Regions from separate parts of the Photobacterium ganghwense genome, predicted to be linked through region 3. Evidence: predicted binding sites of a transcription regulator. Region 3 holds the regulator's gene; each other region holds the start of a gene.
What was found. The regulator PurR, encoded in region 3, represses purine synthesis genes. The targets are predictions, from matches to a motif close to TNANGNAAACGTTTNCNTNA.
Positions count from the first base shown of each region.

Region 1 (6,068 bases), 1.6 Mb from region 3:
TTGCCAGCCAGATTTTTTCTTACCTGGCCGTGCTGAATTATGCGCTGTTGCCCAGCTTGCAGCAGTTCAACCGCATTCTCGCCTATGAAGTGCGGTTGATGCTCAAAGAAGACGTTGAGCTGGCTGACGGCCATACGTTTCATCTGGATACGCCGTTGCGCCGGCAACTGCTGGAACAGCTGGGGGTAACCCTGCACGCCGAAGACGGCAGTGATCCGATTGCTGATGGTGAGCTGCAGGAATTCGAGCAGGCCACGGTCATCGAATACCTCAGCGAGGAAATGAGCAACGAGCTGGAATCACCGACTGAGGTGCGGCTGGTGCTCGGGGCTGACAGCTATGTGCTGTGGCTGAAAAGCGATTCGATTCCCGGCTACCTGATGCGGATTCCGCTGTCGGAGTTGCAGGAAGATGACTTTTCACCACTGTTTAACTACAGCCTGATCATTGCCTTTATGGTGATTGCTGGCGGCTGGCTGTTTATCCGTATTCAGAACCGCCCGCTGGTGGCACTGGAGCAGGCGGCGCTGCAGGTTGCCCGCGGTGAGTCGCCGCCGGTACTGCCGGAGCGGGGAGCCTCAGAAATCCGTGCTGTGACCAAAGCCTTCAACCGGATGGCGGAAGGCATCAAGCAGCTGGAAGATGACCGGGCGTTGTTGCTGGCCGGGGTCAGCCATGACTTGCGTACCCCGTTGACCCGAATTCGTCTGGCGACGGAGATGATGTCGCCGGAAGACGGTTATCTGGCTGAAAGCATGATTAAAGACACGGAAGAGTGTAATGCGATCATCAGTCAGTTTATGGAGTACCTCAAATCGACCCAGAAACTGTCTGAGGCTGAAGCGCTGGATCTGAACGGATTGTTGTGTGAAGTGGCCGAAGCGGAAGGCGGTTATGAGCGTCAGATTGAGCTCGCGCTGGACGCGATTCCCGGTGTGGTGCTTGGCAATGGCGTGTCGATTAAGCGCCTGGTGGCCAACCTGGTGGTCAATGCGCTGCGTTATGGCAATGGCTGGGTCAAAATTTCCAGTGGTGCCACTGCGGATCGTACCTGTGCCTGGTTCTGCGTCGAAGATGACGGGCCGGGGATTGAGCCGGATCAGGTGGCCAAGATGTTCCAGCCGCTGACCCGGGGCGATACCGCACGCGGTAATGAAACGGAAGGGACCGGACTGGGGCTGGCGATCGTCAAGCGAATTGTCGACCAGCACGAAGGCAGCATTCAGGTCAGTAACCGCAGTGAAGGCGGATTACGGATTCAGATTGGTTTGCCGCTGGTGATGAAAAAGCACTGATTGCCAGAACCAGAACCAGAACCAGAACCAGAACGAAACGCCAGCCGGGTGTGAAACCGACACTCTGGCCCATAAAAAAGCGAGCCCCGTTGGGGCTCGCTTTTTTTGTCTCCAGTGTTATCTGCAGGCGTTGCCAGCGTCAGGCTCTTTTCAGTTCTTGCGCTCAGTGCTTTTCTTCCGGCAAAACCAGATTCAGCACAATCGCGGTGATACCACCGGCAGCCATCCCGGAAGACAGGATGCTCTTAACGATATCCGGCATGAACTGTAGGATTTCCGGCTTCTGGGCGATCCCCAGACCCATGGAGAACGACAGCGCCATGATCAGGATGGCACGGCGGTCCAGCTCGCAGCGTGAAATGATGCGCACGCCAGAGGCCGCGATGGTGCCGAACATCACGATGGTGGCGCCGCCCAGTACCGGTTCCGGGATCAGCTGCACCAGATTGGCAACGCCCGGCAGCAGACCCAGCAGGATAAGCATGCCAGCCACAAAGTAACCGATATAGCGGCTGGCTACGCCAGTCAGCTGGATAATGCCGTTGTTCTGGCTGAATGTGGAGTTCGGGAAGCTGTTCAGCACTGCAGCCAGGGCGGAGTTGATGCCGTCTGCCAGTACGCCGCCTTTGATGCGTTTGAGGTACACCGGCCCGGCAACCGGCTGCTCAGAGGTTTCTGATGTCGCTGTTATATCCCCGATGGCTTCCAGTGAGGTGATGGCAAAGACAATCACCAGCGGGATCAGCAGTCCCCAGTCAAAGCCCAGGCCGTACTGCATTGGCATTGGAATGGCCACCAGATCGGTTTCAGCCATACGGCTGGTATCGACCATCCCGCTCATCCAGGCCAGCAAGGTACCGGCAGCCATGGCGAGCACAATGGATGAAACGCGCAGGTATGGGTTTTTCACCCGGTTGAGCAGCACAATCAGACCCAGAACGGTCCCGGCCAGCATCAGGTTATCCAGGCTGCCGAAGCTGCCACTTTCAATTGCGGCATAGCCGCCGCCCATTGAGGTCAGGCCAATCTGAATCAGGGTCAGGCCAATCAGGGTCACGACAATGCCGGACACCAGCGGGGTGATAATACGCTGGGCATACTGCAGCACCCGCGAGATGAATACTTCGGTCAGCGAGGCCAGCAGAATCGTACCGAAAATGGCGGCCATCATGGTCGGGATATCTGCGCCACCGGCTTTCAGTGCCAGGCCGGCACCGATAATCGGACCGAGAAAGTTGAAGCTGGTGCCCTGGATGGACAACAGGCCGGAACCGACCGGACCAAAGGTGCGGATCTGGATAAACGAGGCAATCCCCGAGGCGAACAATGACATGCTGACGATGGTGTTAGTATCGCTGGCCGGCAGCCCGAGTGCCTGACAGATGATCAGCGACGGGGTGATCACCGCCACAAACATGGCCAGCAGGTGCTGGGTTGCGGCAAACAGAGTTTGGGGAAGCGGCGGACGGTCTTCCAGTCGATAAATCAGATCAGATTTACGCGGCGTCTCAATAGCGCTGTGTTGGCGTGTCATGGCCCTTGGGTTCCTGTGCTGGGTTGCTGTTTTCCCGCCGGTAACGCTGAATGGGTTACCCGCTGTGTGGTTCGGATACTTTCTGTGATTGCTGTTAGTCAGAACCGAAATCCCACAGGGAATCAGAGGATGAATAAAAGTTGGCCGCTATTGTAGAGATCTCTCACTAAAAAGCAAACGTTTGCGCAGTTGCCAAAGGAAACGGCGAACAGAAATGGCGGAACAAAAATGTAAAAGTGAAGTGCAACAGCGTTGTGCAGAAGGAAAGGGCGGCAAGGATTAACGTTGGACACGGTCAGACGGTGGCAGTGCCAGTTGTCAGCGATTAGCGACTGTGCTGGGTGGCTATGATTGATGACTATGAATGGAAGCCGTGCTCGGGGACAGGGTTTGGGGGCACTGGTCGGAAGGGGGAACGGGTGCCGGGGCAAGCCAGGCACCAGCTATGATCAGGCGTTGGAGTAATTTTCCCGTTGTCCCAGCCAGCGGTCGATAATGGCCTTGGCATTCTCCGGGTAATGGTCGTGCAGGTAACGCGCCAGCCGCTGAACCTCGGGGATCAGATGCTGATCGCGGACTAAGTCGGCGACTTTAAAGTCGGCAATGCCGGTCTGTTTAGTTCCCAGCAGTTCACCGGGGCCACGGATTTCCAGATCGCGCTGGGCAATCACAAAGCCATCACTGCTTTCCCGCAGGACGCCGAGGCGCTTCTGGGCGGTTTTTGACAGCGGAGCATGGTAGAGCAGCACACAATGGCTGGCGACGCTCCCCGGCCGACCCGTCCCCGGAGCTGGTGGAGCTGAGCCAGACCGAGCCGTTCGGGGTTTTCGATGATCATCAAGCTGGCGTTGGGGACATCGACGCCGACCTCAATCACCGTGGTAGCCACCAACAAGTGCAGCTCACCGTCTTTAAAGCGCTGCATCACGGCTTGCTTCTCGGCTGGTTTCATCCGGCCGTGCACCAGCCCGATGTTGAGTTCCGGCAACTGGGCCGTCAGCTCATCGGCGGTGTCGGACGCCGCCTGGGCTTCGAGCACTTCTGACTCGTCGATCAGGGTACAGACCCAGTAAGCCTGACGCCCTTCACTGAGGCAGGCGCCCCGAATCCGGTTGATGATGTCGGCGCGGCGTGAATCGGGCAGGGCGACGGTCTGGATCGGGGTACGTCCTGGCGGCAGTTCGTCAATGACCGAGGTTTCCAGATCGGCGTAGGCCGTCATGGCGAGAGTACGCGGAATCGGGGTCGCGGTCATGATTAACTGGTGGGGATAACGGCCCTGGTGGGCCCCTTTTTCCCGTAGTTCCAGCCGCTGGTGCACGCCGAAGCGGTGTTGCTCATCGATGATCACCAGTGCCAGGTTGTGAAACTGGACCTGCTCCTGGAACAGGGCGTGGGTGCCGACCACCATTTTGGCCTCGCCGCTTTCAATCCGGGTAAGCTCGCTGTCGCGGGCCTTGCCTTTGAGCTTGCCCGCCAGCCAGCCCACCTCAATCCCTAACGGATTGAGCCAGCTGGCAAAGTTAATCGCGTGCTGCTCGGCCAGCAGCTCGGTCGGGGCCATCAGTGCGACCTGAAAACCGTGCTCGATTGCCCGCAGGGCAGCCAAGGCTGCGACCAGGGTTTTGCCAGAGCCGACATCCCCCTGAACCAGACGCATCATCGGGTGAGGTTGGGCCATATCCCGCTCAATGTCCGCCACGACCCGCTGTTGAGCACCGGTCGGGCTGAACGGCAGTCCGGCCAGCAGTTGTTGCTTCAGGGTATCTTGCGTGGCTAATGGCCAGGCAGCATGGCGCTGGCTTTTCTGGCGCACCGCCAGCATCGACAGGTTCTGGGCCAGCAGCTCTTCGAGGATCAGCCGCCGCTGGGCCGGGTGTTTTCCCTCTTCCAGTTGGTCAAGCGAGACATCCGGTGTCGGACGGTGCATCACATGGAGTGCCTGCGCCAGAGTCATCTGGCGGTCGTACAGCCCTTCCGGCAGCAACTCGCGTACCGCAGCTTTGTCGAGCAGGCCCAGAGCCTGATCGGTCAGGCTGCGCAGGGTCAGTTGGCGTAGGCCGTCGGTAGTGGGATAGACCGGGGTGAGGGTCTCTTCCACACTCAGCTCGGTAGGCTCGGAGAAGACCCGGTAATCCGGATGAATGATTTCCAGTCCGTACTTGCCGCGTTTGATTTCGCCGTAAGCTTTCACCTGCTTGCCGTCAGCCAGGCTGTTTTTCATCGCGGCATTGAAATTGAAAAAACGCAGGGTGGCGGAGCCGGTCTGGTCGCTGATTTTCACCGTCAGCATTTTGCGTTTGCCGAAGGTGATGTTGCTGTTCAGCACCTCGCCCTGGATTGTCAGGTACTGGCCGGGCATGGCACTGGCAATCGGCCAGATCCGGGTACGGTCCTCATAGCGGAGCGGCAGGTGAAACAGCAGGTCCTGCACCGTGCGCAGACCTATCTTGTCCAATTTTTCGGCCATTTTTGCCCCGACACCGGAAAGTTCAGTCAGGGCGATAGTATCTAATAGTTGTCCGCTCATCGCTGGGTCCGTCTCAGATCATTGGCGTTTTTTGCGTTTCGGTTCAATCGCCTGAATTTTCTGCCACCAGGCTTCATCGGCCACAATCTGGCCGTCTTCATCCAGGGGCGGGTATGGCATGCCTTTGCGTTGTGCCACCTTGGCCAGCACCGGGTGACCCCGTTCAAACAGAATGCGGTGTACCACGTCGTCAGGCAACAGGGTGGTGTCGCGATCATACATCCCGGCCTGCTGGCGCTGGCGCTGGGCTTCATACAGGATGAGTGCGCTGGCGACCGATACGTTCAGTGACTGTACCATACCTACCATCGGGATGATGATATCCTGATCGGCAAGCGCCAGGGCTTCCGAGGTGATCCCATTTTTTTCGCCGCCGAGAATAATGGCGGTCGGTTTGGTGTAATCCACCTCACGAAAGTCGATGGCGGTGTCAGACAGGTGGGTGGCCAGCACCTGCATGCCCTGGTCTTTGAGGGCAGCAATGGCATCGACCATGGTGTCATGCGTTTCCAGCTCAACCCAGTTGCGGGCACCGGCTGAGGTGTGGCTCAGTACGCGCATGTTTTCTTGCGGCCACACGGCGTGCACCTTATGGACCCCGACGGCGTCGGCGGTGCGGATGATGGCGGAAACGTTATTGGGTTTGTGGACTTCTTCCATGCACACCGTGAGATCCGGTTGGCGGGTGGCAAGGACTGTCTGGATGCGT
Region 1 covers NZ_CP071325.1:135,434-141,501, forward strand. The annotation lists gene envZ (two-component system sensor histidine kinase EnvZ) at 1-1,295, shown strand, start outside; gene FH974_RS00650 (uracil-xanthine permease family protein) at 1,459-2,829, opposite strand; partial or broken gene recG (ATP-dependent DNA helicase RecG) at 3,279-5,359, opposite strand; gene trmH (tRNA (guanosine(18)-2'-O)-methyltransferase TrmH) at 5,378-6,068, opposite strand, start outside.
Region 1: the regulator PurR is predicted to act here: its motif matches at 2,999-3,018, upstream of FH974_RS00650 (uracil-xanthine permease family protein).

Region 2 (6,068 bases), 620 kb from region 3:
GAATGCCGGTACGCGTTTCTCAAGCCAAACAAACGTCAGCTATGCTTGTACTTACCGAGCAGTATTTCGTACGGTGAACAATATGCGTAGTCCTGATATGCGTAGCCTTATTATGCTGATTAGCGTGGTTTTCTTTTCCGGACAAGCTCTGGCGTTTGGCAGCGGTGGCTCTATGGGGGGAAATCCCGGCGAAGCCTCAGGTGGGGTCAATGCCAAAACCGCCTTATGCCTTGATGTCTCGGGAGAGCGGATACCCGGCAGTTACCAGACCAAACTTGAGCGCCAGTGCGACATTACCGGTAATACCGCCGTTGATCTGATTAACTTCAACAATTTCTATCGCAATAAACCCCACAACGAGTCCTTATCTGATATCCGGGCCAAAGCCCACCGCACTTGATAGGACGATTCAAAGAATGCGACGACTGGCTTTTCACTACCAGTGCCAACCGGTCAAATCACCGTCAATCACAACAAGCAGGCAAAAAGAAAGGAGCCTTTCGGCTCCTTTCCTGTGTGCTTTGCTTCGCGATAACAGATGCTGTCGACAATTAGCGCTTGGCAATCGGGTCAACAAATGTCACTGCCATATCCCAAGGCTGCTCAATCCAAGTATCCTGAGGAATGTCAACCACGTAGTCATCAACCAGGTGTTTACCCGCAGGCTTCGCACAAACGGTCACAAATTTTGCTTTCGGATACATCTGACGAATCACTTCCGCCGTACCGCCAGTGTCCACCAGATCGTCAACCACGATGAAACCTTCGCCGTCACCGTCTGCTTTTTTCAACACGTTCATATCGCGCTGGTGATCGTGGTCGTAGCTTGAGATACACACGGTATCTACGTAACGAATACCAAGTTCACGAGCCAGAATGGCAGATGGCACCAGGCCACCACGGCTAACGGCAATGATACCTTTCCATTGATCCGCAGGCAGTAGTTTTTCTGCAAGCTGGCGGGTATACATTTGCATGTTATCCCAAGTGATGACGAACTTATTACTCATATCCGATGAACCTCTGAGTCAGCGGCAGCGCCGCTGGATGGATTTATAAACTTTTATAGGAAAATAATTTTAGCAAGAAACAGGGCAGCAATTACCCAGACGCTGATATTGATATCCCGCCCTTTACCACTCATCACTTTGACAGCAGCATAGGTAATAAAACCAAGACCAATTCCCTCTGCTATGGAATATGTTAACGGCATCAGTAGGCAAACCACAACTACTGGTGCTGCTTCTGTTAAGTCGCGCCAGTCAATACTCACCAAACCGGACATCATCAGGATGGCAACATAAAACAGCGCGCCTGCTGTGGCGTAGGCTGGCACCATACCGGCCAGCGGAGCAAAAAACAGCGACAGCAAGAACAGGACACCGACGGTAACGGCTGTCAGACCGGTGCGGCCACCAACAGCAACGCCCGAGACACTCTCAACGAAAGAGGTCGTGTTTGACGTCCCCAGAACCGCGCCCACAGATGTTGCCGTACTGTCAGCCAGCAGCGCACGGTTCAGGCGTGGTAGTTTGCCGTCTTTGTCCATCAGGTTCGCTTTTGTCGCCACACCCACCAGGGTGCCGGCTGTGTCGAACAGGTCAACAAACAGGAAAGCAAACACAACAGAAATCAGTCCAACTTCCATCGCGCCGGAAAAATCCAGTTGCATAAAGGTTGGTGCAATGCTTGGTGGCATAGAAACAACACCGTTATATGCCACTTCACCGAACACAATACCCATTCCGGTTACAACCAGAATAGCAATCAGTACCGCCGCTTTGTAGCCACGGTGTACCAGCGCAATGGTCAGGAAAAAGCCCAGCGACGCCATCGCGGCAGGGAAGCTGGTCAAGTCACCAATGTGTACCAGCGTGGCAGGGTTATCAACCACAATGCCCGAGCTTTGCAGAGCGATGAAAGCCAGGAACAGACCGATACCGGCAGAGATCCCCGTACGCAGTGCATGAGGAATCGCATTGATGATCCACTCACGAACCTTCAGCACACTCAGCGCAATGAAGCACAGGCCGGAAAGGAAGACCGCAGCCAGAGCGACCTGCCAGGTATGCCCCATGCCCAGAACAACACTGTAGGTAAAAAATGCATTGAGGCCCATACCCGGAGCCTGAGCGACCGGATAGTTCGCGACAAAGCCCATGATAAAACAGCCCACCATGGCAGCCAGACAGGTCGCAACAAAAACCGCGCCCTGATCCATCCCTGTCGCCGACAGCATAGTCGGGTTGACGAAGATGATGTAGGCCATGGTCAAAAAGGTGGTAAGGCCCGCCAGAACTTCAGTCCGAACATCGGTACCGTGTTCTTTCAGTTTGAAGAGTTTCTCAAGCATTGCTCTCAATTCCTTGGAGATATTACGCAAGTGTTGTTGTGTCTGTCTCGGCCTGAGCCAACATCAAAGTTAACGTCTGCCCGAACGAAAAATAGAAAACGTTTGCGTTTTCTATTTTTGGGTGGCGATTATATGCCTCTAGCTCATCAATTTCCAGAAAATAACGTATTTATCACTAATCCACGCCGACAAATGGATAAAAACCCATCCCACCTTCTGAACCGCCAACACAAACCACTTATAAAACAACAAACTAAAATACAAATACGTTGAGTGTATTTTATTCAGGTGGGATTTTTCCGGGAAACGCAATCGATAATCTGTGCAGATTGAGCCACATATTTAGCCCTTACATCGAGATGTAATCGAATACATCACAGGCTGGCAAAATTCCGGCAACATTTAGGAGAGGGATTCAGGAAAAACACGCAAAAAAAAACGCCACTCCAAAAAGAAGTGGCGCTAAGAATGTAACTATAAACCGAAGAGCGGTTTTAAGAGATTCTCAAATTAAGGGGGTGAACAATACAGTTCGATACTTCGCACTCTGTCACTCAGAACAGAGAGCCAAGAGTCAGAAATTAGTAGCCGAATGAGCTTGGGTACTGGAAGTTAGCAGTATAAACAGAGCGCATGTTCCAATATTTTGTAACAGATTCAAAAACTTTCATTATTATCACCTTTAACTATTAAGCAAATACACACATAAACAATCGTGTTCGGCCTGCTTGGCTTCACTTAATCTCGGTTCCCTGGAGGCGATTGATCGGGCTCATCCTCGAGCAACTTGTTATGTCGTTTATCTTCTCTCTGAAGATGAGGCTAATATACCCAAATCGTAATAAACTTTCAAGCAATTTCTTTAACTTCGTCACATTTTTCATTACCAATAGGGACTATCACGCTTATATTGTAATTTTATTACAAAAAGGAATATTCCTTCTTTAACGCCCTTGAGACCAAAGTGTAACCGAGCCCTCTTGATCCTCTGACAACATGCAACATATGCTTAACACTGGTGATTATGCAATAACTATAATAAGGACAGAGGCAAAACCATGGCACGATTCCAACAACTCAGAGCACTCTCCATTAGCAAGCGTCTATACCTCATGGGTATCACAATTACCTTCCTGACTCTTGCCCCACTCATTCTCTTTGTATCCAGCTATCAGTCTGATTTTATGAGTCAGAAACGTCTTCAGACCCGGCATCTAGTCGAAACGGCATACAGCGTAGTGGAACATTTCTATCAGCAGGAACAACAGGGAGCACTTTCCCGTCCGGCCGCTCAGCAGCAGGCTAAAGCCGCCATCGCCGCTTTGCGGTATGAAAAAAATGACTATTTCTGGCTCAATGACATGACGCCAGCCATGATCATGCACCCGTTCAAACCGTCCCTGGATGGGAAAAGCCTGACCGATTTCCATGATCCGAACGGTACTCCCCTCTTTGTCAACATGGTCAATGTCGTTCGCCAACAGGGACAGGGATTTGTCGATTACTATTGGGAGAAACCCGGCTATGATGTCCCGGTTGCCAAAATCTCCTATGTCAAAGGTTTCACTCCCTGGGGTTGGATCGTGGGCTCCGGTATTTATGTGGATGATGTACAGGCCCTGTTCTTCGCTAAACTGAAACAGCTCGGCGGGATGCTGGCCGGCTCACTCTGTCTGATGTTTGCCATTGCCTGGTATATCGGACGTTCTATCACAGCTCCCTGTGAGGAAACCGTGGCCGCGATGGAAGATATCGCCGGTGGTGACGGCGATCTGACACAACGCCTGCCAAGTCTGGGGAATGATGAGCTGGCCCAGCTTGCTCGCGCCTACAATACATTTGCTGAACGATTATCGGGCATGCTGCGAGACATGGCTCCGGTCAGTACCCAGATCACCGCGGCCGCCACCCAGCTCAACAGTGTTGCCTCACAAACTGCGACGAGTGCTGCCTCATCGCACCGTGGTATTGACAGCGTCGCTGCCGCGATGAATGAACTGCACACCAGTAATCAGGATGTGGCACAAGCGGCCCTGCAGGCGGCTGATGCCGCGACAGAAGCCCACCAGCAAAGCGAAGACAGTATCGCAGTGGTCTCGACCGCATCGGATGAGATGCGAGCCCTGCTGACATTGCTGGACGAGGCCAACAGCAGCGCCCAGGCGCTGGCCCAGGATTCCGAAACCATCGGGTCGGTGCTGGATGTCATTCGCGGCATTGCAGAGCAAACCAATCTGCTGGCACTGAATGCGGCCATTGAAGCCGCCCGGGCCGGTGAACAAGGTCGTGGTTTTGCCGTGGTAGCCGATGAAGTACGCACCCTCGCCACCCGAACGCAAACCAGTACCAATGAGATAGAAACCATTATCGGTAGCTTGCAGACCAAAGCACACAGCGTCAGCACGGCCCTGCTGGAAACGCGGGAGCAGTCGGCCAGTACAGCAGGTCATGCCGAGCAAGTGGCAGATGCCCTGACTGTCGTGGGCAGCCATATCACCCGTATTCGCGAGCTGAACCAGCATATCGCCGAAGCCAGTGGACAGCAGACGCTGGCAGCCGAAGAAATCAATATCAACCTCAGTCACCTGACAGAGCACAGCCACCAGACTGTTGAACAAGGCGACCAGATTGCTGCTAGCAGTGAACAATTACTTGCCAGCGGTCACAGTCTTGAAAGGCACATTCGCCATTTCAAGATTTAGCTGTAACCGGATCAGGCGCAGTGGTATCCTTGAGGTCAATTGCGATGGTGAATTATGCTAATAACTTAGGTGTATATAGCAGATTTCATCTACTTAATCGCACTAAACTGAAAGTTTATAAAGGAGACTGCTGTGTCTGAAATCAGTCAACTATCGCCACAAGTTGTGTGGCAATTCTTTGACCAAATCTGCTCGATTCCTCACCCATCTAAGCATGAGGAAGCTCTGGCACAACACATCATTACATTTGCCGAAGGAGAAGGCCTGGAAGTTCGCCGTGATAGCGTCGGTAACGTCTTTATCAAAAAACCGGCAACACCGGGAATGGAAAACCGCAAGGGTGTGGTTCTGCAAGCGCACATTGATATGGTGCCGCAGAAAAATGAAGACACAGACCATGATTTCCTGACTGATCCTATTCAGCCTTACATCGACGGCGAATGGGTGACTGCAAAAGGCACCACACTGGGTGCCGATAACGGCATGGGCATGGCTGCGTGTCTGGCCGTGCTGGCCTCGAAAGACATTGAACATGGCCCACTGGAAGTTCTGCTGACAATCGACGAAGAAGCCGGTATGACCGGAGCCTTCGGCCTGGACAAAGGCTGGCTGGAAGGCGAGATTCTACTGAATACTGATTCAGAGCAGGAAGGCGAAGTGTACATGGGCTGTGCCGGCGGTGTTGACGGCGCCCTGACCCTGACGGTAAACCGTGAAGCGGTACCGGCGGATCATCAGGCACTCAAGCTGGTGGTAAAAGGCCTGAAAGGCGGTCATTCTGGTTGTGACATTCACACCGGCCGTGGCAATGCCAACAAGATTCTGGGCCGTTTCCTGTTCGGCCACGCGCAAGATCTGGGTCTGCGCCTGCACGCCGTAAACGGTGGCAGCCTGCGTAACGCCATTCCGCGTGAAGCCAACGCAGTGGTTACCCTGCCTGCGGCCAATGTCGATAAGCTGAACGAACTGTTTGCGCATTACCAGGAGCTACTGGTTGCTGAACTGGGTCGTGT
Region 2 covers NZ_CP071325.1:2,632,854-2,638,921, forward strand. The annotation lists gene FH974_RS12010 (hypothetical protein) at 83-400, shown strand; gene gpt (xanthine phosphoribosyltransferase) at 552-1,010, opposite strand; gene FH974_RS12020 (NCS2 family permease) at 1,064-2,353, opposite strand; gene vcdP (small protein VcdP) at 2,935-3,024, opposite strand; gene FH974_RS12025 (methyl-accepting chemotaxis protein) at 3,412-5,055, shown strand; gene FH974_RS12030 (aminoacyl-histidine dipeptidase) at 5,188-6,068, shown strand, end outside.
Region 2: the regulator PurR is predicted to act here: its motif matches at 2,444-2,463, upstream of FH974_RS12020 (NCS2 family permease).

Region 3 (6,068 bases):
CGGAGCAAGCCTGGGGGCCGCAGTCGGAATCGTGCTTTTTGCCCCGCTTGCCGCCCTTTCCCCCTACCTGCTCACACTGGGCACAGTGCCCGTGCTCGCTTTTCTGGGCGGCACTGCCACAACGTACCTGGTATACACCTTGGGAACCGATAAAAATGGCACATCCGTTACCGTCATGTTACTGGCAGGGGTTGCTATTGGCGCGCTGTCCGGCGCAGCACTGGGCCTGATGAACTACTATGCCGATGATCAGGCACTGCGAGATCTGTCATTGTGGACATTAGGCTCACTGGCTGGCGCAACCTGGCCCGGCATCGCTCTGGCCTATATGACGCTGGCGCTGCTGATTGTTCTTTTTGATCGCCATGCCAACGCCCTGAATGCCTTTTTGCTGGGAGAAGCAGAAGCTCGTCACCTGGGTGTTAACGTCCAGCACCTGAAACGCAGCCTGATTCTGCTTTGTGCCGCTGGCGTCGGAGTGGCCGTTTCCCTGACCGGGGTGATCGGTTTTGTTGGCCTGATTGTTCCCCATATTTGTCGAATGCTGATCGGGCCGAACCACAAAACCCTGCTTCCGCTGTCCGCTTTGCTTGGCGCTTTACTGCTCCTGATTGCTGACATGCTGGCGCGCGTTGTCGCGGCACCGTCAGAGCTTCCTGTTGGCATCATCACCGCGTTAATTGGCGCGCCATTTTTCATCACACTGTTAGTTAAGCAAAAGGGCAAACTGTCATGAGTGACAACCCAACAACCGTGAACGCTTCGTCCTTTGCACGCCAGCCAGCAAATTCGGCCAACTGCTCGTCTTTGGTAACAAAGCCAATTGTGGTAACAGAGCCCGTAGCAGTCAGCGCCACGGGTTTGAACCTCAGTCTGGGCGACAAAGTGATTCTGGACGACTTCTCGATCGACCTTCGCTCAGGCGAGCTGACTGCACTGTTAGGCCCCAACGGCGCAGGGAAAAGTACCCTGCTGAAAGTTCTGTGTGGTGAACGGAGCGTGTCAGGGGAAATCTGCTATTTCGGCCGCAACCGACAAAACTGGCCACCCCATCAGCTGGCTCAGCATCTCGGCATCCTGCCGCAGCACAGCAGTCTGACATTTGCCTTCACGGCTGAAGAAGTGGTGGCTCTGGGGGCTTTGCCTCTCAATATCTCGCAGGCCCGTACCCGAAAAATTGCCAGTGAAAAAATGGCGCAGGTAGACGTGACTGCCCTGTCTTCACGTCTGTACCCGACCTTATCCGGCGGAGAAAAACAGCGGGTTCATTTTGCCCGCGTGCTGACACAATTAAGTCAGGCGGGCGAACAGTGCGTTCTGATGCTTGATGAACCGACCTCAGCGTTAGATCTGGCGCATCAGCACAACACGTTACGCGTCGCCAGAGACATGGCTCGGGCCGGCGCGGCGGTCATCGTCGTCATCCATGATCTGAACCTTGCTGCTCAGTACGCTGACCGGTTAGTTATCATGAACAACGGCAAAATCCAGGCAGATGGTAGCCCGCAGCATGCGTTAAGCGAATCGCTCATTGAAACCGTATATGGCTGGCCGGTATGCATCAGCCACCACCCGGTCGACGGCTACCCTGTCGTGTTACCGGCAGGTGAAAACGCAAACCGAAAAAAGGCAGAAAACAGAGCCGCTATTACTATCAATCAAACCTCGTGAAGCAGAGTGATAACGCCGCTTCAAGTGAAAAGACCACGGTTTTATAAGAGCGGAAACATCGTTGATTGAGCGAAATTAGTACCGGTTGTCGCGCAGCAAGCACAACCGGTATTTTTATTCCATGCAAACTGATTTATTGCAGGATATTAAATTTGTTTCAAATCAAGTTATTACCGTAACAATAAATTGCAGCGCAGAGCCTTGTTACAAGCAAAATATTGATAACTGTCAATAAATATCCATGACTTTGGCCAGAAACATTGCACTATTGGCCACACTCAGTAAAATGTGATCGCAAGCGATTAAACAATGCAAATGATCCATGCAACGCGTTTTATTAGCGCGGGTACGATTTTTTGTTATCAGAGATGAAGCCGCCCGTTCGAGATGCGGCCTTTTGGCGTTTCTGGTAATTCCACCTAACAGAATAGTGAATGGCATCCCTGACATCGCAACTCATCACTGTCCTCTTAGGTAATGCATTCAATTTAAAGGTCTGCGGACCCATTCACTAGAAGAATAACTATGGCAACGATTAAAGATGTTGCACGTATGGCTGGTGTTTCAACCACCACCGTTTCACACGTGATCAACAAAACACGCTTCGTGGCTGAAGCAACACAGAAGAAAGTTCTCGCGGCGGTTGAAGAGCTGAACTACGCACCAAGTGCCGTAGCACGAAGCCTGAAGTGCAATACAACCCGTACCATCGGCATGCTGGTAACCAAATCGACCAACCCGTTTTTCGCTGAAGTTGTCCACGGCGTTGAAGAATATTGCTACGGTGAAGGCTATACGCTGATTCTGTGTAACACCGAAGGTAACCTGGAAAAGCAAAGAGATTACCTGCGTATGCTGGCCGAAAAACGTGTAGATGGCCTGCTGGTGATGTGTTCGGATCTTGACGAGCAACTATTGGAACTGCTGGAGCGCCAGAAAGATCTGCCGATGGTGATCATGGACTGGGGTCCGGAAAGCCCGCACACCGATAAAATTCAGGACAATGCTGAACTTGGCGGCTACGTGGCAACCAAATTCTTTATTGAGCACGGCCACAAGGAAATTGGCTGTCTGACTGGCCACGCAGAAAAAGCGGCCTGTCGCGAACGCCTGAAAGGTTTCCGCAAGGCAATGACAGAAGCCGGACTAGACATCAATGAAGACTGGATTCTGGAAGGTGACTTCGAATGTGAATCTGCGGTAAAAGCGGCCAACACATTTATGGCAATGGAAAAGCGTCCAACCGCGATTTTCTGCTTCAATGACATCATGGCGATGGGCATGATCAGTACATTTGAGCAAGCCGGTATCCGTGTACCTGACGATATGTCGATCATTGGCTACGATAACATCGACTTGGCACCGTATTTTTCACCGCCACTGACCACTATCCACCAGCCTAAACGCCGTTTGGGTAAGAGTGCGGTTGAGATTCTGATGGATCGCGTGAAGAACAAAGAACACGAGCATCAGGTTTTTGAAATGATACCAGAACTGGTCGTTCGCAAATCAGTGCGTAACCTGAACAGCTAATATGCATAACTTGATGACAAATGTATGACAAACCGGAGATTTTTATCTCCGGTTTTTTTGTACCACTTTTGACTTAAACAGTAATAAATTCACAACATTAGAAGTATATCACTATAAAAATTGTGAGATATTACTGGGAGCAATATCACACTTTAAAAGTTGGGAGCAAGTTCAAAATAATCTTCTGAGATATGCTTTAGGTGTCACGAACAAGGCAAACCTATCGAAAGGTAGGGACGCAAAGCTTCCGGCCTAAGAGTAGGCAGTTTTATTTTTAAAGCAGTCAACTTATGGTAGCGGGGTTGCCGATGGATATAGCAGATAACATCAGGAAATAATTTCACTTTTCCCTGACAGTTCGTTTTACAACTCTGCTATTCTTGAATCCTCGCTCGTTGTTAGGTGACCTAGTAACAATTCACCGAGAAGACGCATGGACAAACCAGTACTCAAAGATTCATTACGCCTTTTTAATAATTTCGATAACGTCAAATCACGCTCAATGTTTGGCGGCTTTGGCATATTTTCTGGCGAAACAATGTTTGCACTCGTGGTAAATGACAAACTGCATTTACGGGCGAATGCCGACAATGAAAAGGAATATAAATCCGCAGGAATGAAACCTTATGTATATAAGAAACGTGGCTTTCCTGTTGTAACCAAACATTATGCCATTCCTGAAGAGTGGTGGGACGATACTGATAAAATTCTGGCTCAGGCGAAATTGTCTTTATCTGCCGCTAAAGCAGATAAAGAAATAAAAAATAACACCTCTCCCAATCGAATCAAAGATTTACCCAATCTTCGCCTGGCGAATGAGAGGATGTTGAAAAAAGCCGGAATAACCACAGTGGATGAGCTGTATGAAGCCGGTGCCCTGAATGCGTATAAAGCGCTACAGAGCACTCATGAAGGCGAAGTAAGTATCGACTTACTGTGGGCTTTGGAAGGAGCAATCAGTGGCAAGCACTGGTCTGTTATCCCGAAAGAGCGGCGCTCAGAACTTCTTGCGAAATTAAGTTAATCGCAACCTGACACATATAAAAGAGATCTTCGGATCTCTTTTTTATTCCCAACATATTTTTGGCTCTGCAATGACAGAATAATGTCATTCCCTGTCAAACATTGAATTAACTCACAAAGCTGCTTATTAATTCGGCAACACACTTTTATTCAATGAGGGCAATTGTAGAATTAGCCGGATGTAAAACACCGGAGGTTATATGAACTATTCCCAACCTTTCCCAGGACAAAATGAACAGATGTTCAAGGATAAGTTTGGCAAATGGCCACGCCTGATGCGAGCGGTGGTTCTTATTAGCCTGCTTCCGCCTGTGGTTGTCTATTTATTGGTCAGCCAACAAGTGGCTTCACCGGTGGCTATGCATGATGTGTTACTGTCGATTACCGTGTTAAACGTCACTTTATTCGTCTGGGGACTACTCCTAAAAATCCGCGCTAGAAAGTATTGGTATCGTAATTACCATATTGGTAAAACCATGTTGTTGTCTGTCGCCCCGATTATCGCTTGTGGCTATATTCTGATCACCGATGCACCAAGCAGTCGCAATCAGGTGGCTAACCAGCCGCAATCCATTCCTGTACGAATTTCCATCGATCAATCCTGATTTCTACTATTTTGATTAGCGACTGAAATTTTTTACCTCTTTATCAGGTCTTTGTCTGATATTTACCGATAAAATGATCCATGATCTTTATATTGGACTCAGACAGTTACACGACACACCGACGATAAAGAGGTTCCTGTGCGTATTCCGGCTAAAAAGCGTTACTCCGTTCTGATCAGACCCCTGCTCTGGCTCCAACAGCGGCACTTCGGCAAAGTGCTGAATCCTGCTTTACTGTGGGGTAGACGTCCGCCTTTATTCTGGCTGGTCGCCGGCTTTTTTGGTTATCTGGATCGCCGTTCTTCTCCCCTCTCCCCTGTGATTCGCTCGCTGGTGTGTGTCCGGGTCTCCCAACTCAATGATTGTGCCTTCTGTGTCGATGCCAACGGCATGCGACTGGCAGAACGTTGCCAGTCTGTCGAGAAAATCAAAGCGCTGGCACATTGGCAACAAAGTGAACATTTCGATGAATGTGAACGTGCCGTTCTGACCTATGTGGAAGCCGTCACTGTCACCGGGCAACGAGTCACGGATTCCATGCTGGTTAGTCTTAAACAGTGGTTCGACGAAGATGCCTTAGTAGAGCTCACTGCCCTGATTGCCTTCCAGAACTTGTCGGCCAAGTTCAATACTGCGCTGGATGTACCAGAGCAAGGCTTTTGTTCGCTACCCATTCAGCCTTCGGCTTCAGAATCTGACACGACTCAGACCACAAATACCGTTCAGGCCGACAAGGATGCTAACAGGAAGCCGTTATGACGAATAAACCTGTGGTGGACAAAAAGCCCGCCATCAATAAAAAGAAAGTTATCACGATCCTGCTGGTCAGCCTGCTGTTTGTACTGTGGTACGCCCTCGATTTAGGGCAATACCTGACGCTTGAACATGCCAAGGCTCAGCAACAGGTTTTGCGGGATACCATCCTCGCCCAGCCACTGCTGTCCAGTGTGCTGTATTTTGTGGTGTATGTGGCCGTGACCGCACTTTCCCTACCGGGGGCCGTCATTATGACTTTGCTGGGGGCCGCCTTGTTTGGTTTCTGGTGGAGTCTGTTGCTGGTGTCGTTCGCTAGCACTATCGGCGCAACACTGGCATTTCTGTTCAGTCGCTATATTTTGCATGACTGGGTACAGAGCCATTTCAGTAAGCGCCTGAGCGCCATCAATGCCGGAGTCAAAAAAGATGGGGCTTTCTATCTGTTTACACTGCGTTTGATTCCTATTTTTCCGTTTTTCC
Region 3 covers NZ_CP071325.1:2,017,470-2,023,537, forward strand. The annotation lists gene FH974_RS09255 (FecCD family ABC transporter permease) at 1-736, shown strand, start outside; gene FH974_RS09260 (heme ABC transporter ATP-binding protein) at 733-1,671, shown strand; gene purR (HTH-type transcriptional repressor PurR) at 2,197-3,204, shown strand; cyclic di-GMP riboswitch class I at 3,408-3,514, shown strand; gene FH974_RS09270 (TfoX/Sxy family DNA transformation protein) at 3,638-4,228, shown strand; gene FH974_RS09275 (hypothetical protein) at 4,428-4,832, shown strand; gene FH974_RS09280 (carboxymuconolactone decarboxylase family protein) at 4,971-5,591, shown strand; gene FH974_RS09285 (FAD-dependent oxidoreductase) at 5,624-6,068, shown strand, end outside.